4 regions of the Arthrobacter sp. UCD-GKA genome follow, and region 1 is predicted to be linked to each of the others. Evidence: riboswitches for the same ligand, from Rfam matches in the RefSeq annotation. Region 1 holds a riboswitch; each other region holds the start of a gene.

Region 1 (7,001 bases):
TGGGACTTAACTGGATCTACAAGGCTTTCGCCCCGACCGACCTGGCCCAGGCCATCTCCGGCGTCCGTGGGCTGGGCCTCCGCGGTGCCGCAGTATCCATGCCCTACAAGGAAGCGGTGATCCCGCTCGTAGACCACTTGGCCCCGTCGGCGGCGGCCATCAAGTCGGTGAACACCATCGTCAACGACAACGGGATCCTCACCGCCCACAACACCGACTACTCGGCGGTCGTTGAACTGCTGAGTATCCACAACGTTTCCCCTGCACTGCGGACCGTGGTGCGGGGCTCCGGCGGGATGGCCAAGGCAGTGGTGGCGGCGCTGGCGCACTCCGGGTTTGGCGACGTCGTGGTGGTGGCCCGCAACGAGGCGGCAGGACGGGACCTGGCCGAGACCTACGGCTTCACGTGGGCGCCCGAAGCCGCCGAAAGCGCGGAATTGTTGGTCAATGTCACCCCTATCGGGATGGCGGGCGGCGCGGAGGCGGACCAGATGCCGTTCTCGCCGGAGCAAGTGGCCACCGCGCAGGCGGTGTTTGACGTGGTTGCCGTCCCGACGGAAACGCAGTTGATTTGCGCGGCACGCACTGCGGGAAAGCCGGTCGTGACAGGCGTCGATGTTTCAACATTGCAGGCCGTGGAGCAATTCGTGCTCTACACGGGCATCCGGCCCACCGCGGAACAGATCCGAGCGGCACGCGAATTCATGCTGGCGCCGACACCTCGCGCCTGACGCCGGAGCTTGCGGGCAGGGAACCTCGGTAACGGGCACTGGGCGAAACCCCGGAAATCCCCGCGGTGGTTATCCCGGGGTTGTGCGATTCGCGTGTCGGCGGGTCCATGCGGCATGGCCGATCGTCGCGGCGATTGTCAGCACCACGCTGGCCAGCAGGCCGAATCCGAAGATAGCGGCATAGGAACCTGCCTCGGCCAGTGTTGCCGTGGCAAAGTTTCCTAGCGAGCCGCCCAGGAACAGCGATGCGGCGAACAGCGATACCGTCGTCGCGCGGGCCTGCGGTGCCACGTCCGTGGCCCAGCCCTGCATGGACGAGTGCATGACCGCGTTGGCCACGCCTATCAGGGTCGCCGTCACGGTGACCACCGCCGGGACCGGCCAGAGCATGGAGATCCCGCAGGCCAGCGCCAACACCGCGCCGCCGGCAAGGATCAGCCGGGTCCGGGAGAAGCGATGCACCAGGACCTTCATCGCGCGTGCCCCGAGAATGACGCCGACTGCATAGCCGGTGGCCAACAGCCCGGCCAACCCGATGCCCACGCCGGCGTGCTGCAGCGCCGGCACGATGTAGGTCAGGGCGCCGAGCAACACTGTGCCTTCCAGCAGGGCAATGGCATAGAGGCCAACCGCGGCGGGAGTGAAGGCTCGCCGCAGCCGGAACCGGCCTCGCACCGCCGGAGGAGCTTCCACCCTTGCCAGCGCCACCAGTATTGCCGCGGCCCCGAGGGCGGGAAGCCCGAAGACCAACCGCCAATCCACAAAGGTTGCAACGGCTCCGGCACCCAAGGTGGCCAAGGTTGCCCCGAGTGAGGAATAGATCTGCAGGTCCGAGAGTCCCCGTGCGCGGTCCGTCCCCTTCCGGGTGTCGCCCAGCAGCGTCAGCAGGGTCGGATAGAGCGCGCCGAACATGAAACCGGTGATTGAACGGACCACGAGCAACGGCAGGTATGCCATGAACAAGGTGCTCGTGACGGCTCCGACCGCGGCCCCGGCCAGCGCCAGCCGCAGCACCGCCAACCGGCCGAATCGGTCGCTGAGCAAGCCCCAGAGCGGTTGTCCAAGCGCGTAGAACAGCGAATAGGCGGCAACCAGCTGGACTGCCTGGGCCAGGGTGAGTTCGGTGACCGTGGCCAGGGCGACGAGCATCGGCGGGGTGGCGAAGCGGTCAAAAAATGCCAGGAAGCCGATGGACCTGAGCACCGGGTCGGGTATCGTCCCGGCCTCGACAGCGGATTCCTTGGCCACGTAGGCGCTCGCCACCTTCCCCACTCGTTCCCTTGCTATATGTAACCAGACGGGTGAAGCAGGGGATGACTTCGTGACGAGTCGAGGAAAACACCAAGCGCAGGAAACCATGAAGGTGGATTCCTGCGCTTGGGTTGATCGAATACGACAGGGATTCTGTAGACCGGATTCCTGGCCGCGCTCTCAGCGTCCGAACAACCGGCCCAGAAAACGGCGAACCCCGCCGCGGGAGCCCAAATGTCCCTCGAGCTCCCAAGGGCCCGCGGCCTCGTCGGACAGCCGTCCGTCCTCGCCGTAAAGCAGATGCTTGGTGCCAGGGCCGGGGATCTGGGCACCGGCGAGATTCGGAAGGCCGGGGCTTGACGCCGAACCATGCAGGGATGCCGGTCCCATCCGTGGAGTCCTGCCCTGGACGCTTTCCGGGCGGGAGAATATCTTTTTCATCGTCATCACCGGGTCCTTTGTCGGTACCTCAATTCTAGTTTTCTTCCCCGGCCCGGGGCAGGAAATCCGACAACATCTTTTGGCTGTCGAAGTGCACGTTCCCTGGGGACCCGCATCCGATGCACATGACTGGCGCCGTTCCACGCTGGTGTCGAAAGATCAAGGTTTCTTGCGGTTGATGACGCGTTGCCCCTGGCGAATGTCCGCCGGGGCAGGACCCGGGACGCGGGAAATGCCCCATGTGACCCCAGATGTCCGTGTTTGGTCCGCATGTGACGGACGGGTTCCGCCGGATCATGTCGGCTGCTTGAATCAAGGGGTACCCATCCAGAGCGGCCGAGAGACCTGGCTTGTCGACGCCGCAGCAAATCCACTCAGCAATGAGTGGATAGTGCTTCCGCCAGGATCGATGGAGATCGCGCAACTTCCCCTTCGGCCGGCAGTGCAGTGCCCGCTGGGAGGCGTTCATGTCGAATTCCATCCCCAACGCCGAAGGTGCCTGTAGGTTCGCGCCTCACACCGGAATCCCAACCACTTCGATCGATTTGCCGACACGACCAGGAGCCAAGCCATGACCACAACGTATCTGAACCGCAGCCGGCTAGAAGAGCTCTCGGCACGCTTCGCACCGCTCTTCGAACAGATTGCCGCCGGTGCCTCGGAGCGCGACAGCAGCCACTCTCTTCCCCGCGAACAGGTAGCGGGGTTGGCCGCTGCCGGGTTCGGCGCGGTGCGCGTGCCCGAATCCCACGGCGGGGCAGGGGCCACACTGCCCGAGCTCTTCGAGCTGCTGACCGAACTTGCGGCGGCGGACCCCAACATCACCCAGGCGCTGCGCGCGCACTTCGCCTTCGTGGAGGACCGGCTCGTTGCCGCACCCGGCGCGGAACGCGACATCTGGCTGGCGCGCTTCGCCGCCGGCGAGCTGGTCGGCAACTCCTGGACCGAGATCGGGACCGTCACCGTGGGCGAGGTGAACACCAAGGTCACCCCGGATGGCAACGGCGGGTTCGTGGTCAACGGGACCAAGTACTACTCGACCGGGTCGATCTACGCCGACTGGATCGACACCTACGCCCAGCGCACGGACACCGGAACCAGGGTCATCGCGGCGATCAACGCCCACCAGCCCGGCGTGCAGCTCGCGGACGACTGGGACGGATTCGGCCAGCGCACCACCGGCACCGGAACCTCCACGTTCACCGATGCCGTCGTTTCCGCCGAGAACCTCATCGAATTCGACACCCGGTTCAAGTACCAGACGGCGTTCTACCAGCAGGTGCTGCTCGCGGTGCTGGCCGGAACGGCGCGCGCCGTGGAACGCGAGTTCGCCGCGGAGCTTGCCGCGCGCAAGCGCACCTTCAGCCACGCGGCCGCCGAGGTGGCGGGGCAGGATCCGCAGTTGCTGCAAATCGTCGGAGAGGTGTCTGCCGCGGCCTTCGTCGCTTCCGGAGCGGTGGAACGCGTGGCCGCTTCCCTGCAGCGTGCCTACGAAACCGCCGTCGCGCTCCACTCCGGGGATGTCACCGAGCAGGAGGATGAGGCAGCCAACGATGCCGCGGAACTTGCCTCGGCGCAGGCCCAAGTGGCACTCACCCCGCTGGTGCTCAACGCGGTGACCCACGCCTTTGACGCGCTGGCGGCATCGGCCACCAGCACCGCCAAGAACCTGGACCGGCACTGGCGCAACGCCCGCACGGCCGGCAACCACAACCCCTGGGTCTACAAGGCCAGGCTGGTCGGGGACCACGCGGTCAACGGTTCGGTGCTGCCGCGGGTCTGGGCCATCGGGGCGTCGAAAAAGGCGTAGTCGGGCGGCGGGTCTTCGGGCTTAGCGCGACCAGTTGTAGGGCGTGGTTGTCGAGACCTTGAGCATGCCGGAGCGTTCCAGGATGGGCCTGGAATACTCCGTCGAATCGCTGTGGGCCAGCGTCTTGCCCGCCGCCAGTGCCGAGCGGGCCCGGGCTGCCGTCAGCGCACGGTAGATGCCGCGCCCGCGGTAAGCCGCGAGGGTGGCACCGCCCCAGAAGCCCGCGAAGTCGGTGTTCGGCACGGGCTCGAGCCGGCCGGCGCCAACCATGCGCCCGTCGGTTTCGGCGACCCACAGCTCCATGCCGTCGTTGCGCGCCAGGCGCGAGATGAGTGCTTCGGCAAGCCGGGTCTTGGCGGGGTCGCCGAAGGCTTCCTGGGCCATCGCGCTCATGGCGCGGACATCGGCATCGCTGCTGATCCGCCGCAACGCCACCCCTGCGGGCATGGGGACGTCGGTGCACAGGCCCGCGAGGGCCCCGATCATGATCGACTCGGGCTCGTCGGGCAGGAAGCCGTGCACCAGCAACGCCTCGTGCAACCCCGGGGCGCGGTCGTGGCCGCGGCTCTTCCACTCGACGCGGGTGATATCGGGATCGGCGCGGAAGTGGTCCAGCGCCTGGCCAACGAGTGCCGCGATGCGGCGCCCGTCCAGGTCCCCCAGGTCGCGGTAGGTGATGAAACCACGCCCGCCGGCGAAAGTCACCAGTCGCAGGGGGCCCAGCAGGTCGACCCGGATCGCGCTGGGTGTCTCGGCGTCCGTACGGAGCTGGTCGTCGTAGGCTTCGAGGTATTTCGCAAGTGCGCTCACCGGTTTCATGCTGTCAGTGCGGAAGGGCCGCCGCAACCCCCTCCGGGGTCCGTACGGTGGCCCGACATCCCAGCGGAGTGGCATCGGCCGGAGGAACCGCGAGGCAAAAATCCGCGGCCGCCGGCAGCGCGGAACCGCCCGTCCACCGCGCGGGACCCGGACGCATTGGGGGTGGCTCGCGGAACGCCGTTCCGGCAGGTGGCCCGCGACAAGAATTGCCCGAAACCTGCCTTTTGGCGTTTACTTCACCTCCCGATCGGGAAAAATGCTGGGAAGATCCCCGTTTCTTCGCGTACCCTGAAAATGTGAGCACCCCCACATGGAACCGGCCCGCAGCGCCGGAAAAGAGCATCCTGTCCCCGGAAGACGCCGAAGAGCTGGACCTCATTTCCCTGGGACGGCGAATTCGCCACCTGCGCAAGGCCAAGGCGATGACCCTCGACGATCTCTCGGCGGCCGTGGGGACGGCGCCCAGCCAGCTCTCGCTGATGGAAAACGGGAAGCGCGAACCCAAGCTGAGCATGCTCAAGTCGCTGGCTTCGGTCTTCGGCGTGGGGCTCGAGGAACTGCTCGGGGCCGAGCCGCCCACCAAGCGGGCGGCCCTGGAGATCGAACTCGAGCGTGCCCAGCGCGGCCCGCTCTACCAGGCACTGGGGTTGCCCAAGGTGCGCATTTCCTCGCGGCTGCCCATGGACGTGCTCGAATCCCTGGTCGGGTTGCAGGGCGAGCTGGAACGCCGGCTCAACGAGCAATCCGCAACGCCCGAGGAAGCCCGGCGCGCCAATGCCGAGCTGCGCGGGGAAATGCGCGAGCGCAACAACTACTACCCGGAGATCGAGAAGGAAGCGGCCAAGGTGCTCAAGGCCATCGGCCACGCCACCGGACCGCTCTCGCACCACGAGGTCGCGGACATCGCCTCGCACCTGGGCTTCTCGCTGCACAACGTCTCGGACCTGCCGCACTCCACCCGCTCGGTCACCGACCTGAAGAACATGCGGGTCTACCTCACCCAGTCCCAGCGTTCCGAGCATTCGACCCGCTCGGTGCTGCTGCAGGCCTTCGGCCACCACGTGCTGGGCCACGCCACTCCGGGGGACTACGCCGAGTTCCTGCGCCAGCGCGTGGCCACCAACTACTTCGCCGCCTCCTTGATGATGCCGGAAAAGGCCACCGTGGAATTCCTGCAGCGCGCCAAGAGCGCCCGCGAGCTCGCGGTCGAGGACATCCGGGACGCCTTCGCGGTGTCCTACGAGACCGCGGCCCACCGCTTCACCAACTTGGCCACCGAGCACCTGGGCATCACGGTGCACTTCCAGAAGGTGCACGAGTCCGGCATCATCCACAAGGCCTACGAGAACGACGGGGTGAACTTCCCGATGGACCACATCGGCGCGATCGAAGGCCAGTCGGTCTGCCGTCACTGGACCAGCCGCGAGGTCTTCGACGTGGCCGACCAGTTCAGCGCCTACAACCAATACACCGACACGGTCGCCGGCACGTTCTGGTGCACCGCGCGGACCGAGCGCTCAACCACCGGGAAGTTCTCGCTGAGCATCGGGGTGCCGTACGTGCACGTGAAGTGGTTCCGCGGGCGCGACACCACCGAGCGCTCCATCTCCACCTGCCCGGACGAATCGTGCTGCCGGCGCCCGCCGCTGGAACTCCAGAAGCAATGGGCCGGCCAGGCCTGGCCCAGCGCCCGCGCCCAGACCCACCTGCTGGCGGCCATGCCGCAGGGGGCCTTCCCCGGCGTGGACGAGACCGAGGTGTATTCCTTCCTGGCCCAGCACTCCGGCGACAAGTAGTGCCCCGCGTCACACAATCGTCATGCTTTCCGCCCGCCGGGCATTGCTGGTAGGTATAGGGGGCACGCAGCACCGCCTGCCGAACTCCCACCGAAGGGGCCACTGAAATGAAGTATGTCGTCGGATGCCTTGCGGACAAGCGCGGCCGCGAGG
Region 2 (7,001 bases), 100 kb from region 1:
AGCGCCTCGCCGGACAGGTCCGTTCCCACCACCGACTTGTCGAAGGGCACCACGAACGCAGTGGCCGCGTGGCCGGTTTTCGCGTCGCTGGTCGGGCAGACCCCCGCCTCGACGACCGCCGGGTGGGTGACCAGCGCGGATTCGATCTCGATGGTCGAAAGCCGGTGCCCGGAGATGTTGATGACGTCGTCGGTCCGGCCCAGGATCCAGATGTCCCCGTCCGCATCGAAGCGTGCCCCGTCCCCGGCCAGGAACCAGCCCTGCTGTGCGTACTTTTCCCAGTAGGAGGTGTAGTAGCGCTCGGGGTTTCCCCAGACGGTGCGGGCCATGGCCGGGCCGGTCCGGGTCAACACGATGTTGCCCTGCACATTCGGTTCCACGCCGGCCCCCTGTTCGTCGACGATGTCAACGGCTACGCCGGGCAGCGCCCGGGTGCCGCAGCCCGGCTTGAACGCGGTGTCCCCCTGCCGCGGGGAAAGGATCGTGGAGCCGGTTTCGGACTGCCACCAGGTGTCGACCATCGGAATGCCGGCTTCGGTGTCGCGCCCCACCTGGCCGCGCAGCCAGCGCCATGCCTCCGGGTTCACGGCCTCGCCCACGGTTCCAGCCAACCGGATCGAGGACAGGTCGTAGTCGGCGGGGATTCCTTCAGGGAACCAGCCCATCAGCGAGCGCACCAGCGTGGGCGCGGTGTAGTAGCTGGTCACGCCGTAGCGGGCGATGATCTCGAAGTGGCGTCCGGGGTGCGGGGCGTTGGGCACGCCCTCGTAGATGACCTGGGTGACGCCGTTGGACAGCGGCCCGTAGATCTCGTAGGTGTGCGCGGTGACCCAGGCCAGGTCCGCGGTGCACCAGTGGACATCGTTTTCCCGCTGCGCGGGGTCCGGATGGGAGAAGAGGAACTCGTGGCTCCAGGAGGCCTGCGTCAGGTAGCCCCCGGTGGTGTGGACCAGGCCCTTGGGCTGGCCGGTGGTGCCGGAGGTGTACATGATGAACAACGGGGTCTCGGCGTCGAAGGCCTCGGGGGAGTGCTCCGTGCTCGCCGTGTCGACGGTCTCGTGCCACCACACGTCCCGGCCTTCGGCCCAGGCGATCTCGTTCCCGGTGCGCCGGAGCACCAGCACGTGTTCGATGCTGTTCTCCCCGGAAACCGCGGCATCGGCGTTGTCCTTGACCGGCACGGCCTCGCCGCGGCGGAACTGCCCATCGGTGGTGACCAGCAGCTTCGCGCCGGTGTCCTCGACGCGGAATCTCAGCGCCTCGGCGGAAAAGCCGCCGAAGACCAGCGAGTGCACCGCGCCGACGCGTGCGCAGGCCAGGGTGATCACCACGGTTTCCACGAGAACGGGCAGGTAGATGACCACGCGGTCGCCCTTGCCCACGCCCAGGGAAAGCAGCGCGTTCGCGGCCCGGGACACCCGGTCCTGCAGGTCCTGGTAGGTGACGGTGGTCCTGTCGCCGGGCTCGCCCTCGAAGTGCAGGGCGACCTTGTCGCCGCGCCCGGCTTCCACGTGGCGGTCCACGCAGTTGTAGGCGGCGTTGAGCTTGCCGCCCTCAAACCAGCGAAGCTCGGGCCCGCGCCGGGCCTCGGCATCGACACCGGTGCTCGAGTGGATGGTGTGCCAGTCCTCGGACCAGCTCAGGCGCCGTGCCGCGGCATCCCAGAACGCGAGGCGTTCGTCTTCGGTCCAGGTTGCTTCGTCGGTCGTGCCGGCAGCGGGGTACAGGGTTTCAGTCATTGTTTTTCTCCATTGCTCCTGGCAGTGGCACCGGTCTCGTGGGAGGTGGTTGCTGCGGCGTCATCAAGCCAGAACTCTCGGCCGCTCGAAATGGGTGGTTGGTTGGCTTTAGGCCCAGCGCCTGACGGCCCAGCGTTCGGCCAAGCCCACCAGTGCATCGGTGGCCTTGCCGATCACAGCCAGCAGGATGATCGCCAGGATCAGTCTGTCGATCCGGCCGTTGTTCTGTGAATCGGTGAGCAGGAAGCCAAGTCCCATGGACGATGCGATAAGTTCCGCGGCCACCAGGAAAAGCCATGCTTGTGCCAGGGCGAGCCGGAGGCCGGAAAATATTGCAGGAACCACGGCCGGAAGCTGGATGGTGGTCAGCAACTTGATCCCCTTGAGGCCGAAGGCACGTCCGGCTTCGATCAGGTTCTTGTCCACATGGCGCAGCGCCAGGTAAACGGTGGTGAACACCGGGAAGAAGGCTCCGATGGCAATCAGCGTGATTTTCGAATCCTCACCGATCTTCATCCACAGGATCAGCAGGGGAACCCAGGCCAACGACGGCACCGCGCGGAAGGCCCCGATGGTCGGGCCAAGCAAGGCGTCGGCGAGCCGCGAGAGCCCCACCAAAGCGCCAAAGCCAAGCCCAAGCACCGCACCGATGGCGAAGCCCACCAAGACGCGTTGGGTGGAGATGCCGATGTGTGTGCCAAGTTCCCCGCGCCCAATCAGGTCCACCGCGGCCGAATACACTGAAGCGGGGGACGGGAGCTGCGCGGAGGTGACCCAGCCGAGGGAGGTGGCGCTTTGCCACAGGGCAAGGACAAGAAGGGGCACCACTGCGCCGAGCCCGAACCGCCCCAGGGCCGAGCCCGGGATCCGGGGCTTGGAGGTGTCGGCCGGCGTCGCTTCCCTGGTGTCGAGGGACAAATCTGTCGACATTACGAACCCTTGACCTTTGAGGCGTCGGCCTTCTTGGCGAAGGAATCATCGATGAGCGAACCCAAGGCCTTGTCGACCGCGGCCTGGTTGGCGACATCGCCGGTCTCGACAAAAATCGGTCCAACGACAGCCAAGACGTCTACCAGCTTTTGGCCGGGCACCGCGGAGACATCAAGGTTGGAGCGCTCGAGGATCACCTTTTCGGCAACCGGTGTTTCCAGCCCCGCCACGTCGGCGAGGATCGTCGCGGTCTCCTCCTGGTTCTCGGCCGCCCATGCGCGGGCCTTTTCGTAGGAGTCCACCACGACCTGGGCGATTTCCGGCGAATCCTTAAGGAAGGATTCGGTCGCGTTCAAGGCACCGTAGGTGTTGAAATCCAGGTTGCGGTAGATCAAGGTGGCGCCGTTCTCCTCCGCGCCGGCCATGATCGGGTCCAATCCGCTCCAAGCATCCACGGAACCGTTCTCCAAGGCGGCGCGGCCATCGGCGTGCTGGAGGTTCTCCACGGTCACATCGTCCGGGCCAAGGCCTGCCTGTTCCAGGGCCTGCAGCAAGAAGAAGTAAGGATCGGTGCCCTTGGTGGCGGCGACCGACTTGCCCTTGAGCTCGCTTACTTCCTTGATGGGTGAGTCCTTGGCAACGACCAAGGCGGCCCATTCGGGCTGCGAATAGATGTCGATGGTCTTGATCGGGGAACCGTTGGACCGGGCCAGCAGAGCGGCGGAGCCCGCGGTGGATCCCACGTCGATTGCCCCCGCGCGAAGCGCTTCGTTGGCCTTGTTCGAGCCGGCCGACTGCACCCAGTTGACGGTGACGCCCTGGTCCTTCAGCGCGGCTTCCAACCATCCCTTGTCCTTGAGTACTAGGGACAACGGGTTGTAGGTGGCGAAGTCGATGTTGAGGGTCGTGGCTTCCTTGGCGCTGGCTGCGCCGGAGCCTTCGCCGGCGCAACCGGTCAGCAACGCGGTTGCAGCCGCCAGGGCGGTGGTGGCAATGAGGGTGCGGCGTGAGAAGAAGTTTCGGTTCATGGGTGAATTCCTTGAGTGGGTGAACGCACGCCAAGAAGGACGGTCGTTCAAGAGATGCGAGTGATGTGAAGCGAAGTGGCGGTGCCTGGGTGCCGGATCAGTGGCGGTGTGCGTCAACGCCGAGCGATGCAAGAAGCGAGCTGCGCATTCGGCCAAGTGCTTCGTCGTTGCGGATTCGCGGACGTGCCCCCGGGACCGTGAGGAGCTGGGTGACGGTTGCGGCCGTTGCACCGTCCGGGCGCCCCAGCACCACGATGCGGTCGGCCAGCTGGAGTGCCTCGTCAACATCGTGGGTGACCAGCAAGACAGTGGTCGGGTAAGCGCCGTGGATGTCCAGAAGGAGATCCTGCATCTTCAAGCGGGTCAATGCATCCAGGGCACCGAACGGTTCATCCAGGAGGAGGACGCCGGGGCGTCGGGCCAGGGCACGGGCGAGCGAGGCGCGCTGGGCCATGCCGCCGGAGATTTCCCTCGGGCGCAAATCGCTGTGCGCTTCGAGCTCAACAAGTTCGAGGAGTTCGGCCACGCGAGCGGATCCGCTTGCCCGGTCGGTTCCCTGGGGAAGGCCCAGGGAAATGTTCCGTGCCACGGATTGCCATGGCAGCAGGCGCGGCTCCTGGAAGGCCACCGCACAGCGGGTGTCCAGTCCGTTGACGGCGGTGCCGTCGATCAGTACCCGCCCCGCAGATGGCTGGTCTAGCCCGGACACGGATCGGAGCAAGGTGGACTTGCCGCAGCCGCTGGGGCCGAGGATTGCCACAACCTCTCCGGGGGTGACCTCGAGGTCGACGTCGCGCAGCACCTCGCGACCGTCGAAGCTGCGGCCAACGCCCTGGAATGTCACTCGAAGCGCGGTGCTGGAAACGCTTGTCGGTGCGACAAACGTGGGGTGGTCAAGCGTGGAAGTCATGATCTCTCCATCGGACCTGGCGGTAGCACCGGTCTCAAAGAGGTGGTTGCTGCGGCGTCATAGAGCCAGATCTCTCGGCCGCTCGGGATGGGTGTATGACCTCCATCAAAGTCGATGTGGCGTCACGGGAGCAAGCCCGACGTAATGTGACGGAATGTTCGACGAGGAGGAATTTAACGGCCGCACGTCGAATGATCTACGGAAAATTACGGCTATTTCACTCATTCAACTTGTGGGACTTGGGGGATTCAGGCAACTGGTACGGTACTCGGGATCATCGGCGTAGACCCCGGGAACTCGCGCACTTGCGGGCCAGTGGGCATGCGGGGCATTCGGTGCCGGCGCCTCCAGCAATGTTTCCGCCGCCGTCGAACGAATGGCTGGCGGAATGGCGGTGCGCCGGTGCTCCTCCCGTCCCTCGACGGCCCGGGAATCGCGTTTTGCCGTGTGACGCACCCGTCAAGTGTGACGATCCGGGTTGTCACCGCCCAGCGTCGACGTGTAGAAATATGACCAACAACCATCCAGAGCGGCCGAGAGATCTGGCTCGATGACGCCGCAGCAACCCCTCCCCTTAATTGGGCGGTAGGTGCTCACGCCAGAACCGATGGAGAGAATTCATGGCTGTCGAGTCTTTCAACGATGCACACAATGTCGAAGCGGATCCGGACATTTTCGGGGCCGTCAATCTTGACGCGTTCACCGGTAACACCCCTGCCAGGCACCTGCTCAAGCTCACCCCCGGAGTCCCCAAGGACGGGCGCTACGATGAACTGGCGGCGATCTTCCGCCCGGTATTCGCCAAGATCGCTGCCGGGGCCAGCGAGCGCGACGCGAACAGGACCCTTCCCTTCGAGCCTGTCGGCTGGCTCAACCGCGAGCGCTTCGGTGCCCTGCGCATCCCGGTGGCCGAGGGCGGCTTCGGGGCCAGCCTGCTGGACTTGTTCCGCCTGCTGATCGAACTGGGCGAGGCCGATTCGCAGGTCGCGCACCTGTGGCGTTCGCACATCGGCTTCGTGGAATCCGTGCTGCAACTCGAAGACGTCACCCAGCGGCACCGCTGGGTCGAGCGCATTGCCGCCGGGCAGATCGTCGGCAACGCCTACACCGAGCGCGGCGGGAACCGGTTGGGCACGCTGAACACGACCATTGCCAAGAATGGCGAGCGCTGGATCCTCAACGGCGAAAAATACTATTGCACCGGCACCATCTACGCCGACTGGGTCGCCGTCGCTGCGGCTCATCCGACCCGGGCCGGACGGCAGATCGCCGTCGTCTCCACCCAGCACTCCGGGGTCAAGATCTTTGACGATTGGAACGGCTTCGGCCAGCAGCTCACCGGAACCGGGTCGACCACGTTCGAGAACGTCCCGGTGGACTCGGTCCTTCCCGAGGAGCAGCAGATCAACGATCCTGAATCCGCGATCTTCCAGTTGGTGCTCCTGGCGGTCCAGGCCGGGATCACGCGCGCGGCACTCAACGACGTGCGTTCCGCGGTCCAGGCCCGCACCCGATCCTTCAGCACCGGAACAGGCGTTCCGGTGCGCGAGGAACCGCAGGTGCTGCAGCTGGTCGGGGAGATTTCCGGTACGGCGTTCGCCGTGGACTCCATCGTCCTGGCCGCGGTCGCGGAGATCGAGGTGGCCCTGGCCGACGCGTCGCTGAGCGCGGCCGAGCGGTTCGCGGTCTGCGAGCTCTCGGCGGACCGTGCCCAGGCCATCGTGCAGCCGCTGGCGCTCTCCGCGGCGACCAAGCTCTTTGACGGTCTGGGAGCCTCGGCAACCGCCACGAGCTGCAACCTCGATCGGCACTGGCGCAATGCCCGGACCGTGGCCACCCACAACCCGGCGATCTACAAGTCGCGCATCATCGGCGACTACGAGGTCAACGGCACGGCGCCCCAGCAGCTGAACGCCATTGGCGACGTGGGTGCCGCCCAGGCAACCGGCGTCCCCTAAGGCGCCAGCACCCCCAATCCAACGACTTGGTCCGTGCACTACCGGATCCGCCACCACCCAACACCTCGCGAAGGACAAACATGAGCACGACGCCCGCCCCCCGCCAGATCCGCTTCAACGCCTTCGACATGAACTGCGTCGGACACCAGTCCCCGGGATTGTGGAAGCACCCCAAGGACCAGTCCGCCAGCTACAAGGACCTGTCCTACTGGACCGACCTGGCCAAGACCCTGGAAAAGGGCAAGTTCGACGGCATCTTCATCGCCGATGTGCTGGGCACCTACGACGTCTTCGGCGGCTCGAACGAGGTGCCGCTGCGCACCGGCGCCCAGGTCCCGGTCAACGACCCGCTCATGCTTGTCTCCGCGATGGCCGCCGTGACCGAGAACCTCGGCTTCGGCGTCACCGCCAGCACCTCCTACGAACACCCGTATCC
Region 3 (7,001 bases), on a different contig from region 1:
AAGCGGATGCTCCAATGTGCTGGTCAGCGCCGGCACGGGCATCTACGCAGGAACCGAACTCGACAATGAATCCGGGGTCGGCACCCTTGCCAGCACCGGCGCCGAATCGGCCATCGTGCTCTCGGTCGGCGGCGCCCTGCTGCTCGCCTCCGGGGCCGGCTTGCTGATGTTGCGCCGCCCGCGCCTCGTGCGCTCGCACTAAGAGAACATTCCATGGTGGTGGGCGGAGCGCGCTCCGCCCACCACCATTCATGCCCACATCCCCAAAGGTTTTCAAGTGAATCGTCGAACCGTTCTGGCCTTCTTGTGCGTCGGGTCCCTGTCATTGGCCGGCTGCACAGCGGGTGCCGAGACCCCAGTCATGCCTGCGCCGGAACCCGTCGCGGCCTCCCCCACAAGCCCGGCCTCGTCATCGACCCCGCCCCTCGACGCCTCAACGCTACGCGGACCGGCCACGGCACCGTTGATTCCGGACATCGTGCCCCTCCAGGAGTCCTTTCCCCAAACGTTGCCAACGACCGTGACCGACCACGAAAACAAGGCCGTCACCATTCCCTCGGCCGAGCGCATCCTCGCCCTGGACATCTACGGCACGCTGGCCGACACCGTGGTTGGCTTGGGTCTGGGCGACAAGCTCGCCGGGCGAACGGCATCGAACGCCGGGGCCTCGCTCAAGCACCTTCCCCTGGTCACGGCCGGTGCCCATGAACTGAATGCCGAGGCGATCCTGGGCATGCGCCCGGATGTGGTGCTGGCCGACTCCACCATCGGACCCCCGGAAGTCCTGGCGCAAATCGCCGCGGCAGGGATACCCGTCGTGTCCTTCACGCCCGACCGCACCGTTGCCGGGATTGCGCCGATGGTCACCGACGTGGCCTTGGCCCTGGGCGTACCGGAGGCCGGCGCCGCGCTAAACAAACGGATTGCCGGTGAGCTGGCCAGCACCCGCACGGCCATCGCCGCCCTGTCCTCGGGCACCCGGTCCCCGTTGCGCACCGCCGTGCTCTATGTCCGTGGCACCGCCGGGGTCTTCTTCATCATGGGTCCGGGCACCGGTGCCGAGGACCTCATGCATGAGCTGGGGCTGCAAGACGTAGCCGCCGGTGCCGGGTTGAAGGGGTCCCGCCCGGCCAATGCGGAGTCCCTGGCGGCACTGGACCCACAGGTGTACCTGATGATGAGCGACGGGCTGGAGTCCACCGGAGGCCTCGACGGACTGCTCAAACGACCCGGTGTCGCCAACACCGAGGCCGGGCAGCACCGGCGGATCATCGACGCGCCGGACGGTCAGCTGCTCTCGTACGGGCCCAACACCCCGTCCGCACTGCTGGCGCTGGCACAGACCATCTACACCAAGGGCAGCAAGTGAGCCAGCAAACCCTGGCCGACGCCCCGCCCGCAATGGCAGCCCCGTCCGCCGTCCGTGCTTCTCCGCGCCGCGGGCGCGCCTGGGCCACCGGGGTCGCGCTGTCGGCGGCATTGCTGGCGGTATTGGTGCTGTCGGCCGGCTCCGGACAGTTTCCGGCCTCGCCGGCCGCGGTGCTCGCCGGGTTCTGGCACGGGGTCTCCGGCACCGGCACCCCGGAGTCGGCACTGCTGGATGCCACCTTGTGGACCGTGCGCTTCCCGCGCCTGGTCCTGGGCCTGCTGGTCGGCGGCGCCCTGGGCCTCGGAGGTGCACTGATGCAGGGTGTCTTCGCCAACCCCCTGGCCGAACCCGGGGTCATCGGGATCGGGTCGGGCGCCGCGGTGGGCGCCTGCACGGTGATCGTGCTGGGCCTGGGCACCGCGTCCCCGTTCATCCTTCCGGCGGCGGCCTTCGCCTCGGGGCTGGCCGTGACGTTGCTGGTGTACTGGCTGGCCCGCGGGTCCGGAGCCTCGGCGGTGCTCACCCTGGTGCTCACCGGCATCGCCGTGAACGCCGTCGCCGGGGCCGTGATCTCGTTCCTGGTCTTCGTTGCCGACACCTCCAGCCGCGAACAAGTCATCTTTTGGCAGATGGGGTCGCTCAACGGCGCCACCTGGTCGGCGGTGGCCAGCACCGCCTGCATCGTGGTGCCGGCAGCCCTCGGGGTCCTGCTGCTGGCAACGCGGCTGGACCTGTTGGCGCTGGGCGATTCGGCGGCCTCCCACAGCGGCGTCAATGTGCCACGCCTCCGGGTCCTGTCGATCGTCGCGGTGGCGCTGCTCACCAGTGCGGCCGTCGCCCACGCGGGAATGATCGGGTTCGTGGGGCTGATCGTTCCCCACGCCCTGCGCTTGTTCACCGGGCCCTCGCACCGCTCGCTGCTGCCGCTCTCGGCGCTCGGCGGTTCGTTGTTGCTGGCCGTCGCCGACCTGGTCTCCCGCACCGCGATCCCCTACGCGGACCTGCCCATCGGCATCTTCACCGCGCTCGTCGGCGGCCCGGTGTTCTTCATCCTCTTGCGAACCACGCTCAAGCAACAAGGTGTCCTGTGAATCCCCTGCTTCAGGCCGAGAACATTTCCTACTCGATCAAGGGGAAACTGGTCATCCACCCGCTGGATGTGCGGCTGCATGCCGGGGAACTCTGCGTGGTCATCGGGCCCAACGGGGCCGGGAAGTCCACGTTGCTCTCGCTGCTGGCCGGATCGTTGCGCCCCGATGCCGGAAGCATCGAACTGGCCGGAAAGCCGTTGCGTTCCTGGGGTGCGGCGCAGGCCGGTCGGCTGCGTTCGGTCATGGGCCAGGACTCGCACGTGGCCTTCGGATTCAGCGTCGCCGAGGTCGTCCGATTCGGGCGCACCCCCTGGCGCAACACGCCACAGGGCGCGGAGGACGAGCACGCCATCGATGCCGCTCTGGCACGCACGGAACTGGACGGGTTGGCCGGACGCACCGTCACCACCCTCTCCGGCGGCGAGCGCCAGCGCACGGCGTTCGCCCGGGTGCTGGCCCAGCGGGCCGGGGTGGTGATGCTCGATGAACCGGTGGCGGCCATGGACATCAAGCACGCCGAGTCCACCCTGCAGATCGCCCGCGAGCTGGCCCGCGAGGGCCATGCCGTGGTGGCGGTGCTGCACGACCTTGATGCGGCAGCGGCCTACGCAGACCGGCTCATCATGCTGGATGCCGGCCGCATCGTGGCCCAGGGCGAAGTTGCGGATGTGGCCCGCGGCGCGCTGCTCTCCCAGGTGTACGGCACCCGGATCGACACAAGGATCGATCCGGTCGACGGGCGGGTCCGCGTGGCCCCGGCCCGAAACTTCGCTAGGCGCTAAGCGCCTCGGGGAAGATCTGCCCGACGGGAGTCTTCTTCTCGGCCTGGAACTCATCCTCGGCTCGGCCATAGGCCCAGTAGGCCGACAACGACATGGCCCGGCGGTCCACGCCGCGCTCGCCATTGAGGTAGGCCCGCAGCGACTTCATGGTCTCCCGCTCGCCGTGGGCAAAGACCTGGACACTGCCTTCGTGCCATTGCGCGTTGCGTACGGTTTCCTCGAGCTTGGTGTTTTCCGGGGTGAAGTACCCGCCCCGGTGCAGCCAGTGCACGGTAACTCCGGTCGGCACATCCAGCTGGACCTCGTCCTCGGGACCGGATACCTCGAGGTAGATGTCACCAACCATCTCCTGGGTCATGTCCTCGACGGCGGCGGAAATCGCCGGAAGCGCCGTCTCGTCGCCGATGAGCAGGTGCCGGTCGAATTCCGGGTTCGGCGTGTAGAGCCCGCCGGGGCTGTTGAAGCAGATCTGGTCGCCGATCTTGGCGTTCTGCGCCCATGGGCCGGCCAATCCCTGGTCGCCGTGAATGACGAAGTCGATCTGCACGGTTTGGGCTTCGAGGTCCACGTGGCGCAGCGTGTAGGTGCGCCGTACCGGGAAGTCCTCCGGGGCCAACTGTTCACGCAAGGCATCCAGGTCGTACGGGGGCACCAGTCCGAGCTCGGGCTTGGCGAAGAGGATCTTCACGTAGCGGTCCGACACCGCCTTGTCCTGGAAATCCACGAATCCCGGACCACCGAAGGTCAGTCTCATCATGTGCCGGGACAGTTGCTCGCTGGCCAAAACCTCGAGGACAACCTGGGGCCGAACCGGACGTGCCGAACGCTGGATGCTCACCAATTACCGCCTTTGTGGATTAGGGAAGATAAGCCTAGCCTAATCGACCAAGCCCCTGCTTAGCCAATGCCCGCGTCATGTGCCCGAGACCCGGCACGCTGCACAAGCGGTCCCGGTCCCCAAAAAAATGCCGTTAGTCCAGGTGCCGGCCCTGCCAGCTGCGCAGCCTCCAACTCGATCCCGTCGCATTCTCCAGGGTCACTACACCGGTGTTGGCCAACGGCACGGGGGCCAGCAGCTTGGAGTCGAAGTTTGCGCTCCGGGACGCAAGCCAGGTCACCAGCATGGCCGCGTGGCTGACCACCACCAGCTTTCCGGTCCCAGCGTTCTTGGCCCCTTCGATGACCGCGTCGAAGCGATCCAGGGCGGTGCGGGCGTCCTCGCCGCCGGGGACCCGGGCCGAAAGGTCGCCCGAGAGCCAGCGGAAGAACACGTCACGGTAGGCCAATTGGGCGTCGCGGTCGGTGCGCATTTCCAGTTCGCCGGCGGAGATCTCGGTGAGCCCGGCATGCTCGGCCACTTCCAGGCCGCGGGCTTGCGCCAACGGACCGGCCGTCATCCTGGCGCGCAGCAACGTCGAGGAATACACCGCGTTGACGCCCTGCCCTTCGGCACCCAACCGCTCCACCAGCGCCTGCGCCTGCGCAATCCCGGTCTCATCCAGGGGCGCCCCGGGGGCTGCGGTGTCCAGGGCCTGCGCCACGTTCGAGGCGGTCTGCCCGTGGCGGATCAAGATCAGTCTCATACCTTCACCCTAAATCTTCAGCCCGGTTTTGGTACGATGAAACCAGCTTCACGAGATGCGCGCCAGATATGGGCTCCGACCCGGCGACACACCAACCCCATGCTTCACGGGTGGTTCGGATGACGAAGCGGTCCTTGGCGGCAACCGCCCCGGGGACAAGAGCACACGAAAGGCGCCATCCCTTGCGCAACCAGCCATGCCCGTCCGGATCCTGTACGTCCTTCCACCCCGGCCACCGCACCAATCCGCGGGCGGTCAAGTCCCTGATGGCCCGACCCACCCTGTGGGTTCCGGCCGACGTGGAGGTCATGGTTTCCCCCGTCCAGGGGCTCACGCTGCATGTCTTTGCCGGCGGGGCGCACCACCAGGTCTTCACCCACGACCTTCCGGTGATCGCGCATCTCCTGCGCATTGCCCCCGCCCGTCCCGAGGGTGTCTCGCTGGGCCGGGTGAATTTCCACAACAAGGCGCTCGCGCTTCCGGCCGACCCACGGCGCAGCGCGGGGCTGGGTTACTTCTCCTTCAGCACCGAGCCGCTTGAACCGTGCAGCTTCGAGCGCGACGAGGCCCTGGCCCGCGACTTCGACGCGTTGACGGCCGAGCTGCAGCGTTCCTAGCGGAAGATCGGCTCGGCCCCGAAGCGGGCCATTGCTTCCTTGTTTTCCGCGGAAAGCCGCAGCAGCCGTTGGGTCTCGACGGAAAAGAACGCCAGGGTCGTGGCGGCGCGTACGCACACCCCGCCGTCGACCGGATCGTGGAATTCGTAGCAGATGTCGAAGCTTGCGGCCTTGATGGCACTGATCCACAGATCCACGTGCGCCGGTACGTTGCGGTAATCCAGCGGCTTGACGTAGCGCACCCGGTGCTCGACCACCAGGATCTGGGTGTTTTCCGGGACCGCGGAGAACAGGTCGACCATCGGCTCGATCCCGGGCTTGCCGGTGCCGCCGGGCACGCCGAACCCGGCGATGCGTGCCTCTTCCATCATGCGGACCAGGTTCACGTTGTTGATGTGGCCGTACGCGTCCATGTCTCCCCAGCGCATGGGGACCTCGACGCGGAGCTTGGGTTCGTTCACTTCCCCGGCCCCGGCTCGGCGTCGGGGCTGATGAGGCCCAACGCCTGAAGTTTTTCAGCGATGCGCGCCCCGTCGGGTTCGTACACCCACGGCACCCCCGGGGTGGAATTCAGGATCCCCTGGCTGCGCCCGCCTGCGAGCACGGCCTCCGAGGGGGTCAGCTGGCGGATCACGATCGCCGCGACGTGGTCGGGGTAGCGCCTGGCGAATTCGGCGTAGAGGTAGGGGTCGTGTTGGCCGTCGTCCCCGATCAGCAGCCACTTCAGGCCCGGGAACTCGTTGGCCAGGCGGCGCAGCTGGTCGGCCTTGTGCTGCATGCCCGACCGGAACCAGCCCCTGTCGGTGGGTCCCCAGTCGGTCAGCAGCAGCGGGCCCTGCGGGTAGAGGTTGCGCGAGAGGAAGCGGGTGAGCGTCTGGGCGACGTTCCAGGCGCCGGTGGACAGGTAGAAGGTGGGTGCGCCGGGCTTGTCGCGCATCAGCTTTTCCATCATCACCGGCATCCCCGGGGTGGCCAGCCGGGCGTGCTCGGACAGGACGAAGGAATTCCAGGCGGCCAGCAGCGGGCGTGGCAGCGCGGTGACCACGATGGTGTCGTCCACGTCGGAGAGCAACCCGAACTCGGCGGCCGCGTCGACCATCATGACCGGGGCGGCCACGGCCACGGAACCCTCGGTGTGCAGGGTGATCTCGTGCCAGCCCGGTGCCAGCGTGGCGGCGACCTTGACATCGAGCACTCCCCCGCGGTCGGCCTGCACGGCAAAGCGTTCGCCGTTGATGTGCACTTCGAGCTGCCCGTGCGGGACGATCGGGGAAATGAAGTTCCGCCAGCCGCGCACCCCGTCGGCGATGACCTTGGCGCGGTGGCGCCCGGCATCGAACGCGCCGGGCTTGGCCAGCACCAGGCGGGCGAAGATGCGGACCCAGCCGTTGGCCGGGTCCGAGAGCCCGTAGCCGGTGTAGGGCAGGACGGTGGGCACCAGGCCGCGCTCGTGGGCCCGTGCTGCGCGCAGTTCCAGGGCGCGGTCCTCGAAGCGTGCGGCGATGTGCCGGGCGCGTTCGGCTCCTGTTTCCTTGACCATGAAACCCAGTCTTTCATGA
Region 4 (7,001 bases), on a different contig from region 1:
CGGCGGCATTTGGCGCGGATTTCCATCAGCGACATGTTCGGCGAATCGTCGATGAACAGCGGGGCGTCGTTGAGCCTGCCCATCGTGGTGGCGATTTTCGACCATTCTTCGTCCTGGATCGTGCCCTTGCGCAGGTTCTGCAGCGCGATGCTCGCTTCGGCCGACAGCAGGCGCATGGCGATTTCGTTGCGTCCCATTTCCAGGGAGAAGAAAACGGAGGTCATGTTGTTCTTAATGGACGCTGACCTGGCAAAATCCAATGCAAACGTACTTTTGCCAACGGCCGGGCGCGCAGCAATAACGATCATCTGGCCGCCGTGCAGGCCCTGGGTCAGCTCGTCGAGCTCAAAGATCCCGGTGGGAACACCGATCACGCCCTCGCCTCGGCTGCCGGCCGATTCGATCTCGTCGACGGTGCCCTCGATGATGTCGCGCAGCGGCACGTAGTCTTCGGCGGTGCGGCGTTCGGCGACCTTGTAGACCTCGGCCTGGGCCTCGTTGACGATGGCGTCAACCTCGCCGTCCTGCGAGTAGCCAAGCTGCACGATCTTGGTGCCGGCATCGACCAGGCGGCGCAGGACCGCGCGTTCGCGGACAATCTCGGCATAGAAGCCGGCGTTGGCGGCGGTGGGCACCGACTGGATGAGCGTGTGCAGGTAGGCCGGGCCGCCAATGCGGGTGATCTCGCCGCGCTTGGTCAGCAGGTCCGAGACGGTGACGGCGTCGGCGGGCTCCCCGCGGCCGTAAAGGTCGATGATGGCTTCGTAGATTGCCTCGTGTGCCGGGCGATAGAAATCGAGGCCTCGCAACACCTCGACGCAGTCAGCGATGGCGTCCTTGGAAAGCATCATGCCACCCAAGACGCTTTGCTCTGCTACAAGGTCCTGTGGTGGAGTGCGTCCATAGTCCGACCCTTGTGAATCGGAGCTGGTTTCGGTGCTGGCTAGCGACACGGGCTTTTCCCTTCAAGCTGCGCGGGTTCCCAGGTTTTCCGCTTCATTACCTTTCCAGTGTCTCAAGGAGCACGGACGATTCGTTAGGTCCAAGCTCACACGTGCCGCAAGGCACCACGAACCTGTGGAAATAGGTGGGGAACACTGTCACCATAGACCTGTTTTCCCCCAAACCCAACACGGTTATCCACAAGGCGTGTGGATAACCTGTGAACCTCGCGGCGTGTTGTGTGCACAGTCTGGGGAGAACGTTGTGGATTACACAAGATATTTGATTACTACAGGCTTCTGACTAGGGCTTATGCAATTCCACACCTGTGGATACAAACTAGTTATCCACATCCTCCACAGGCGTAAAAGTGGGTTATACATACAAAAACCCCGAGATTCCGCGGTTAATCCACCCCCGTTTCCAGAGTTACCCACAAGCTATCCACAGACACGCCGGAGCTCGCCACGGATCTGGGGATTACGGGCATTGATGCACATCACCAAGCCCTGACATACTGGGCCGCATGGCCGCCAACAAGACCGCACCGACACTCATTGATCCCCACGAGTTCATTGCGGCGGTGCCACACCCGACGCGGCGCGCTGACGCCGAGCTCCTGCTGGAGATGATGGAAGAGGCCAGCGGCCGGACCGCCACCATGTGGGGACCGACGATCGTCGGTTTCGGCACCTATCACTACAAATACGAGTCCGGCCGAGAGGGAGATGCGGCCGCCATCGGCTTTTCACCGCGTTCCTCCAATTTGGCCCTCTACGGGCTGACCAACGCACCGACGGCACCGGCTCTCCTGGCTCAGCTCGGCAAGCACAAGCGAGGAGCGGGCTGCCTGTACGTAAACAAGCTTGCCGATGTCGATGTCGAGGTCCTGGCCCGGCTGGCCCGCGACGGGTACCGGCACATGATGGACGTGGTCCATGTCCAGCCGCAGGGCTGAACACCGCATCAACGAAGAAGGCTCCCCGCCTACCGCTCCGAATCATGGGTTCGGGGTGGCGGGCGGGGAGCCCTCGCGTTTCGGTGGCCTTCAGGAGACCAGCTGCTGGGCCTCCAGGCGGCGGAAGGCCGAACCGTGGAACACCAACGGAGGATTGGTCTCGTCGTGCGTCTGGTGGCCGTGCACGCGCAGGAGCACCACGTGATGATCGCCGGCCGGGATCTCCTGCTCGATCGAGCAGTCGAGCCACAGGGTGGCGTCATGCAGGAACAGTGCGCCCTCGTCGGTCGAATCCAGGCGAAGCCCGGCAAAGCGGTCCCCGGACTTGGAGGCGATCTGTCGGCAGACGCCCTCGTTCTTTTCACTGAGCACCGAAACGCCGATGCGCCCGCTGGTGCGCACCAGCGGCCAGGTCTTCGAAGTGTTCTGGACCGCGAACATCACCAGCGGCGGATCCATGGATACGCCGACCGTGAACGACGAGGCCACGATTCCCTGCGGCTGCCCGTCGACGATGGCGCAGAGTGCGGCAATGCCGGATGGATGCTGGGCAAAGACGTTGCGCAGGGTATCTGGTGTGAGGTCAGAGGTGAGTGTCATGGTGCTCAATCCTTCGGCTTCGGCCCACCTTCGCTGCTGCGTGAAATGCACGCATGGAACAGCGAGGTGTGCGGTACTTGCCCCCGGGGTTCCGGTAGGCCGAATCATCACCTGGAGCACCCCACCACCGTGAGAGGGTTGCCGGCCAACAAGCCAGGGCTTGAACGTTGACGCTCTTGATTCACCACTAACGTTAGGAGAAATATTGCGACTCCGTCAAAGTTTGTTTCGACACACGAGGTCATGAAGCGTAAGAATCGAAGATCCTGCGATCATCTGGCGCGATGCGGACATCCGAGGGCGATCTTGGGGGCAGGTGGCCGTTCAGCCCACGTCCGAGGCACCCGTGTAGGTCGCATAGTCCGGGATTCCGGAGTTCTCATAGACCAGGATGGCCAGACCGCCTCCCGTCGCCTTGCTGTCGGCCAACCGCAGTCCCGCCGGCGCTCCGCCGTCGGGGAAGAGCCTCCGGCCGTGCCCCAGGACGACGGGAGCCACCACGAGCCGGAGTTCGTCGATCAGCCCCGCGGCGAGCAGCGATCCCGCGAGCCTGCCACTGCCGTGGATCTGCAGTTCCCTGCCGGGCCGTGCCTTGAGCTCCGCAACCCGGGCGGCAACGTCGCCGGAGAGGACCGTCGTCGGGTTCCAGGTTCCCTCGGCCAGCGTCTGCGAAGCGACGTACTTGGGCAGCGAATTCATCAGGGCGGTGAAAGGGTCGTCCGGGTCGGTGATTTGCGGCCAGTCCCGTGCGAAGGCCTCGTAGGTGCGGCGGCCCAGCAGCAGCCCGTCGGCCTGCGCCAGCCATTGCGCGGCCTGGTCGACGAACCCCGCATCCATGTGCGGGACGAACCATCCGCCCTGCGTGAATCCGTCGGTGGTGTCTTCGTCGGGAGCCCCGGGGCCCTGGCAGACCCCGTCCAAGCTCACGAATTCGGTCAGTGTCAGTTTCATGCTCGTGCCTTCCTGTTGGAGCGGCCTGCAGGGTCCGTGGCCCGGGTCGGACTGCGGAACCGGTCGGCAGCGGTTTCCTGCCGCAAAGCTACGGGACGCCGGGGCCATGCGCCAGACCCCGGCCAGCCCGGTCCGCGGGGACTGGGGCCCGGGGCTGACCTTAAAGCACTGTGGACCCCGCCAACGGCGGGGTCCACAGTGGTTTGCCGTCAGCCAAGACGGCGGATGCGCAAGAAATTACTTCTTGGCGGCAACAACCTGCAGTGCAACGGTCGCGGAGACATCGGTGTGCAGACGCACGGTCGCCGAGTAGTTACCCGTCGACTTGATGTGATCGTTGATCTCGATGTTGCGCTTGTCGATCGAGCCCAAGCCAGCGGCTGCAACAGCCTTGGCAATGTCCTCGGTCTTCACGGTGCCGAAGAGGCGACCGGTAGCGCCGGCCTTGACGGTCAGCTTGACCGGCTTGGCCGAGATCGAAGCGGCAAGTGCCTGTGCTTCTTCCAGGGAAGCAACGGCGCGAGCAGCACGGGCGGCCTTGATCGACTCAACCTGCTTCTCACCGCCCTTGCTCCAGGTGATGGCGAAGGCGCGCGGGAGAAGGTAGTTACGTGCGTAACCGGTCTTCACCTCGACGACGTCGCCTGCGGCACCAAGGCCGGTAACTTCGTGGGTCAGAATGAGCTTTGCCATGTTGGTATACCTTCCTTAGCCGCGGCCAGCGCCGGAGTAAGGCAGCAATGCCACTTCGCGCGCGTTCTTGATGGCCTGTGCGATCTTGCGCTGTTCCTGTACGGAAACGCCGGTAACGCGACGGGCACGGATCTTTCCGCGATCCGAAATGAACTTGCGCAGCAATGCTACGTCCTTGTAGTCGATGACAGTGATGTCAGCGGCCTTCAAGGGGTTGGACTTTGGTTTGGGCTTACGGAGTTCAGCCTTAGCCATCGTGGAGCTCCTTTATCAGGTGGAGCCCGCAGAATTTTCTGCGGGATGGTGAATAAATTTGTTTAGAAAGGTGGTTCGTCGGAACCCGGGTTGCCCCATCCGCCGTTGTTTCCTCCGGCAGGAGCTCCCCATGGATCGGCCGCGGGTGCATTCCAGCCGCCACCGGTGTTTCCGCCTGCGTTGCCGCCGCCGAATCCACCGCCGCCGCCTTGGTTGCCGCCGCCGAATCCACCGGCGTTAGCGCCGGCGTTCTGCTGTTGACCACCAAAGCCACCACCGCCACCGCCGGAGCGCTGGGTACGGGTGACCTTTGCGGAGGCGTAACGCAGCGACGGGCCGATTTCATCGACCTCGAGCTCGGTGACGTTACGCTTTTCGCCTTCCTTGGTTTCGTAGGAACGCGACTTGAGGCGGCCCTGGGCGATGACGCGCATGCCCTTGGTCAACGTCTCAGCGACGTTTTCGGCAGCCTCACGCCACACCGACGCACGGAGGAACAGCGTGTCGCCGTCCTTCCATTCATTGGTCTGGCGGTCGAAGGTTCGCGGGGTCGATGCAATGGTGAAGTTCGCCACGGCCGATCCTGACGGGGTGAAACGCAGTTCCGGGTCAGCGGTCAAATTACCAATAACCGTAATGACTGTCTCGCCTGCCATTGGAGCCTCCTAAAGTGTTGTTCTACGAAGATCGAAGAGCAGAATTACTCTGCAACGACCTTTGCCTCTTCCGGGCGGGTGATCTTGGTGCGCATGATGGTCTCATTGAGGCCCAGCTGGCGGTCAAGCTCTGCGGAAGTAGCGGGGGTGGCGGTGAAGTTAACTACCGCGTAAATGGCCTCATTCTTCTTCTGAATGTCGTAGGCCAGGCGGCGACGGCCCCAGATGTCAACGTTCTCGATGGTTCCACCATCGTTACGGACAACGTCCAGGAACTTACCGAGGGTTGGTTCAACGGTTCGCTCGTCGACCTCGGGGTCGATCAGCACCATCAATTCATAAGCACGCATGTGAACCCACCTCCTTTGGGCTAAACGGTCACGGCATTTCCGCAACAGGAGGTTCTTTGCATTTGCTGTCGCCGCAACCCGATTGCCGGGCGCGGCAGAAACAGCCTCAACCATTCTAGCGGAAAACCAGGGATTCTCCCGACCGTGTCCGGTGCGGTGCATCACGCCCTTCGCGCGGGCCCTCAGCCCAATCCATCAACACGCAGCAACGCGCCCAGTCGGGCGTCAAAGACCGGGGCAAGGGTGCGGATGTAGGTGTCCGAGACATGGTGCTTGTCCCGATACACCAGCACGTTGCCGATCACCGCCGGGCAGAATCCGTCCGCGCAGAACTGGTCGGAGAAATCCAGCACGTCGACGCGTGGTTCGCGTGCTGCAGCGGCACGGGTGGTGTCGTTGGCCTCGAAGGCCTTGGTCTCCGGGGCCCCGCAGGACACCAGGTCCGTGGGGTGTTCCGCCACGCAGTCCCGCGCGTAGGTCCTGGTCCCGGGGCGCGGGGTGTCGATGATCGGGTAGACCTTGATGCCGGCGTCCTCGAGCTGCCCCCAGTAGTCGGCGAAGCCCTCGGCCGCACCGCTTTCGAACGTGGACCCGGCCCAGTGGCTGGTCACCACCGCGTCCACGTCCCCGCGTGCCAGGATGCGCTCCAGCGTGTCCTGGTTTGCCCCGCTGCAGGAGATGCTGCCGTTGGCCTCGGCGACGCGTTTGGTGCCGGAGAACGGGCAGGAGTTCTTCAGGTAGGTCAACAGCGTCCACCCGTGGCGCTTGGCGGAGGCCTCCAGCGCCCGGTACCAGTGCGTGGCATGCGAGTCGCCGACCAGGGCAATGGTCAGGGAGCCGTCCTTCGCTCCCTTGGTGCATTCGCGGGTGCTGGGCGACTGCGGTTTCTGGACGCAATCGCCCAGGTCGGGCAGGTCGCGCTCGGCTTCCGCTGGCACCGGGACGATCTGGTTCACGCCCTGGAGGTAGGCCGGCGCGCCGGAGGCAATCGACGCGGCGCCGAAGCCGGGAGGCGGGGCGGCCAGCAACGTGGCGGCGGCACGTTCGGCGGCGATGGTCTCCCGCTGCGCCAGGGTTCCGGGCGCCAGGGCCAGCGCGGCGACCACCGCGACCGCGACCGCGCCGGCACCCAGCGCCCGCCATTTCGAGGCGGCAAGCGGGGCCAGGGTTCGCACCGGGGTTTCGATCCAGCGGTGGGAGGCCGCAGCGAGCAGCAACGAGAGCACCAGCAGCCCCAGGCTCTGGGCCGGGCCCGGCTCCCGTCCGGCCAGGAACAGGAAGAAGGTGAGCACCGGCCAATGCCACAGGTACAACGAATAGGAAATGTCCCCGACCCATTGCACGGGCCGGGCCTCAAGGAGTTTTTGCGGGGCCAGGGCGCCGCGGGTCTCCCCCGCCAGGATCACCGCAAGCGCTCCAGCCACCGGCATGGCCGCGGAAAGCCCCGGGAACGCGGTGCCCGGCCCGTACCCGAAGGCCGCGACCGCGATGGTCCCGAACCCGGCCCAGGCCAACGCGGTGCGGGCCCGGCGGCCCTCGAACCAGCGGGCGCGCAGTGGCTGGGTCCCGGGCTCGGGCGGGGCGAGGAAAAGCGCC

The links. A riboswitch is a leader RNA that binds a small molecule or an ion and turns the genes downstream of it on or off. The one in region 1 is predicted to bind S-adenosylmethionine.
Region 2: linked by a shared signal. The riboswitch ahead of BLJ79_RS10385 (acyl-CoA dehydrogenase family protein) and the one ahead of BLJ79_RS10765 (acyl-CoA dehydrogenase family protein) in region 1 are both predicted to bind S-adenosylmethionine.
Region 3: linked by a shared signal. The riboswitch ahead of BLJ79_RS17585 (hypothetical protein) and the one ahead of BLJ79_RS10765 (acyl-CoA dehydrogenase family protein) in region 1 are both predicted to bind S-adenosylmethionine.
Region 4: linked by a shared signal. The riboswitch ahead of BLJ79_RS05415 (flavin reductase family protein) and the one ahead of BLJ79_RS10765 (acyl-CoA dehydrogenase family protein) in region 1 are both predicted to bind S-adenosylmethionine.

Annotation. Positions count from the first base shown of each region.
Region 1 covers NZ_MOLR01000005.1:258,253-265,253, forward strand. Annotated here, with positions in the region: gene BLJ79_RS10755 (shikimate 5-dehydrogenase) at 1-731, shown strand, start outside; gene BLJ79_RS10760 (MFS transporter) at 801-2,003, opposite strand; SAM riboswitch class I at 2,744-2,839, shown strand; gene BLJ79_RS10765 (acyl-CoA dehydrogenase family protein) at 2,995-4,233, shown strand; gene BLJ79_RS10770 (GNAT family N-acetyltransferase) at 4,255-5,052, opposite strand; gene BLJ79_RS10775 (helix-turn-helix transcriptional regulator) at 5,349-6,848, shown strand; gene BLJ79_RS10780 (universal stress protein) at 6,956-7,001, shown strand, end outside.
Region 2 covers NZ_MOLR01000005.1:155,920-162,920, forward strand. Annotated here, with positions in the region: gene acs (acetate--CoA ligase) at 1-1,739, opposite strand, end outside; gene BLJ79_RS10370 (ABC transporter permease) at 1,848-2,669, opposite strand; gene BLJ79_RS10375 (aliphatic sulfonate ABC transporter substrate-binding protein) at 2,669-3,697, opposite strand; gene BLJ79_RS10380 (ABC transporter ATP-binding protein) at 3,795-4,607, opposite strand; SAM riboswitch class I at 4,612-4,701, opposite strand; SAM riboswitch class I at 5,125-5,221, shown strand; gene BLJ79_RS10385 (acyl-CoA dehydrogenase family protein) at 5,228-6,565, shown strand; gene BLJ79_RS10390 (LLM class flavin-dependent oxidoreductase) at 6,646-7,001, shown strand, end outside.
Region 3 covers NZ_MOLR01000010.1:204,095-211,095, forward strand. Annotated here, with positions in the region: gene BLJ79_RS17555 (HtaA domain-containing protein) at 1-202, shown strand, start outside; gene BLJ79_RS17560 (heme/hemin ABC transporter substrate-binding protein) at 521-1,369, shown strand; gene BLJ79_RS17565 (FecCD family ABC transporter permease) at 1,366-2,460, shown strand; gene BLJ79_RS17570 (heme ABC transporter ATP-binding protein) at 2,457-3,242, shown strand; gene BLJ79_RS17575 (siderophore-interacting protein) at 3,232-4,080, opposite strand; gene BLJ79_RS17580 (histidine phosphatase family protein) at 4,214-4,825, opposite strand; SAM riboswitch class IV at 4,872-4,993, shown strand; gene BLJ79_RS17585 (hypothetical protein) at 5,008-5,442, shown strand; gene BLJ79_RS17590 (acyl-CoA thioesterase) at 5,439-5,870, opposite strand; gene BLJ79_RS17595 (App1 family protein phosphatidate phosphatase) at 5,900-6,982, opposite strand.
Region 4 covers NZ_MOLR01000003.1:74,062-81,062, reverse strand. Annotated here, with positions in the region: gene dnaB (replicative DNA helicase) at 1-953, opposite strand, end outside; gene BLJ79_RS05420 (DUF1801 domain-containing protein) at 1,469-1,900, shown strand; gene BLJ79_RS05415 (flavin reductase family protein) at 1,991-2,500, opposite strand; SAM riboswitch class IV at 2,569-2,682, opposite strand; gene BLJ79_RS05410 (dihydrofolate reductase family protein) at 2,825-3,451, opposite strand; gene rplI (50S ribosomal protein L9) at 3,689-4,144, opposite strand; gene rpsR (30S ribosomal protein S18) at 4,160-4,399, opposite strand; gene BLJ79_RS05395 (single-stranded DNA-binding protein) at 4,462-5,055, opposite strand; gene rpsF (30S ribosomal protein S6) at 5,100-5,405, opposite strand; gene BLJ79_RS05385 (acyltransferase family protein) at 5,588-7,001, opposite strand, start outside.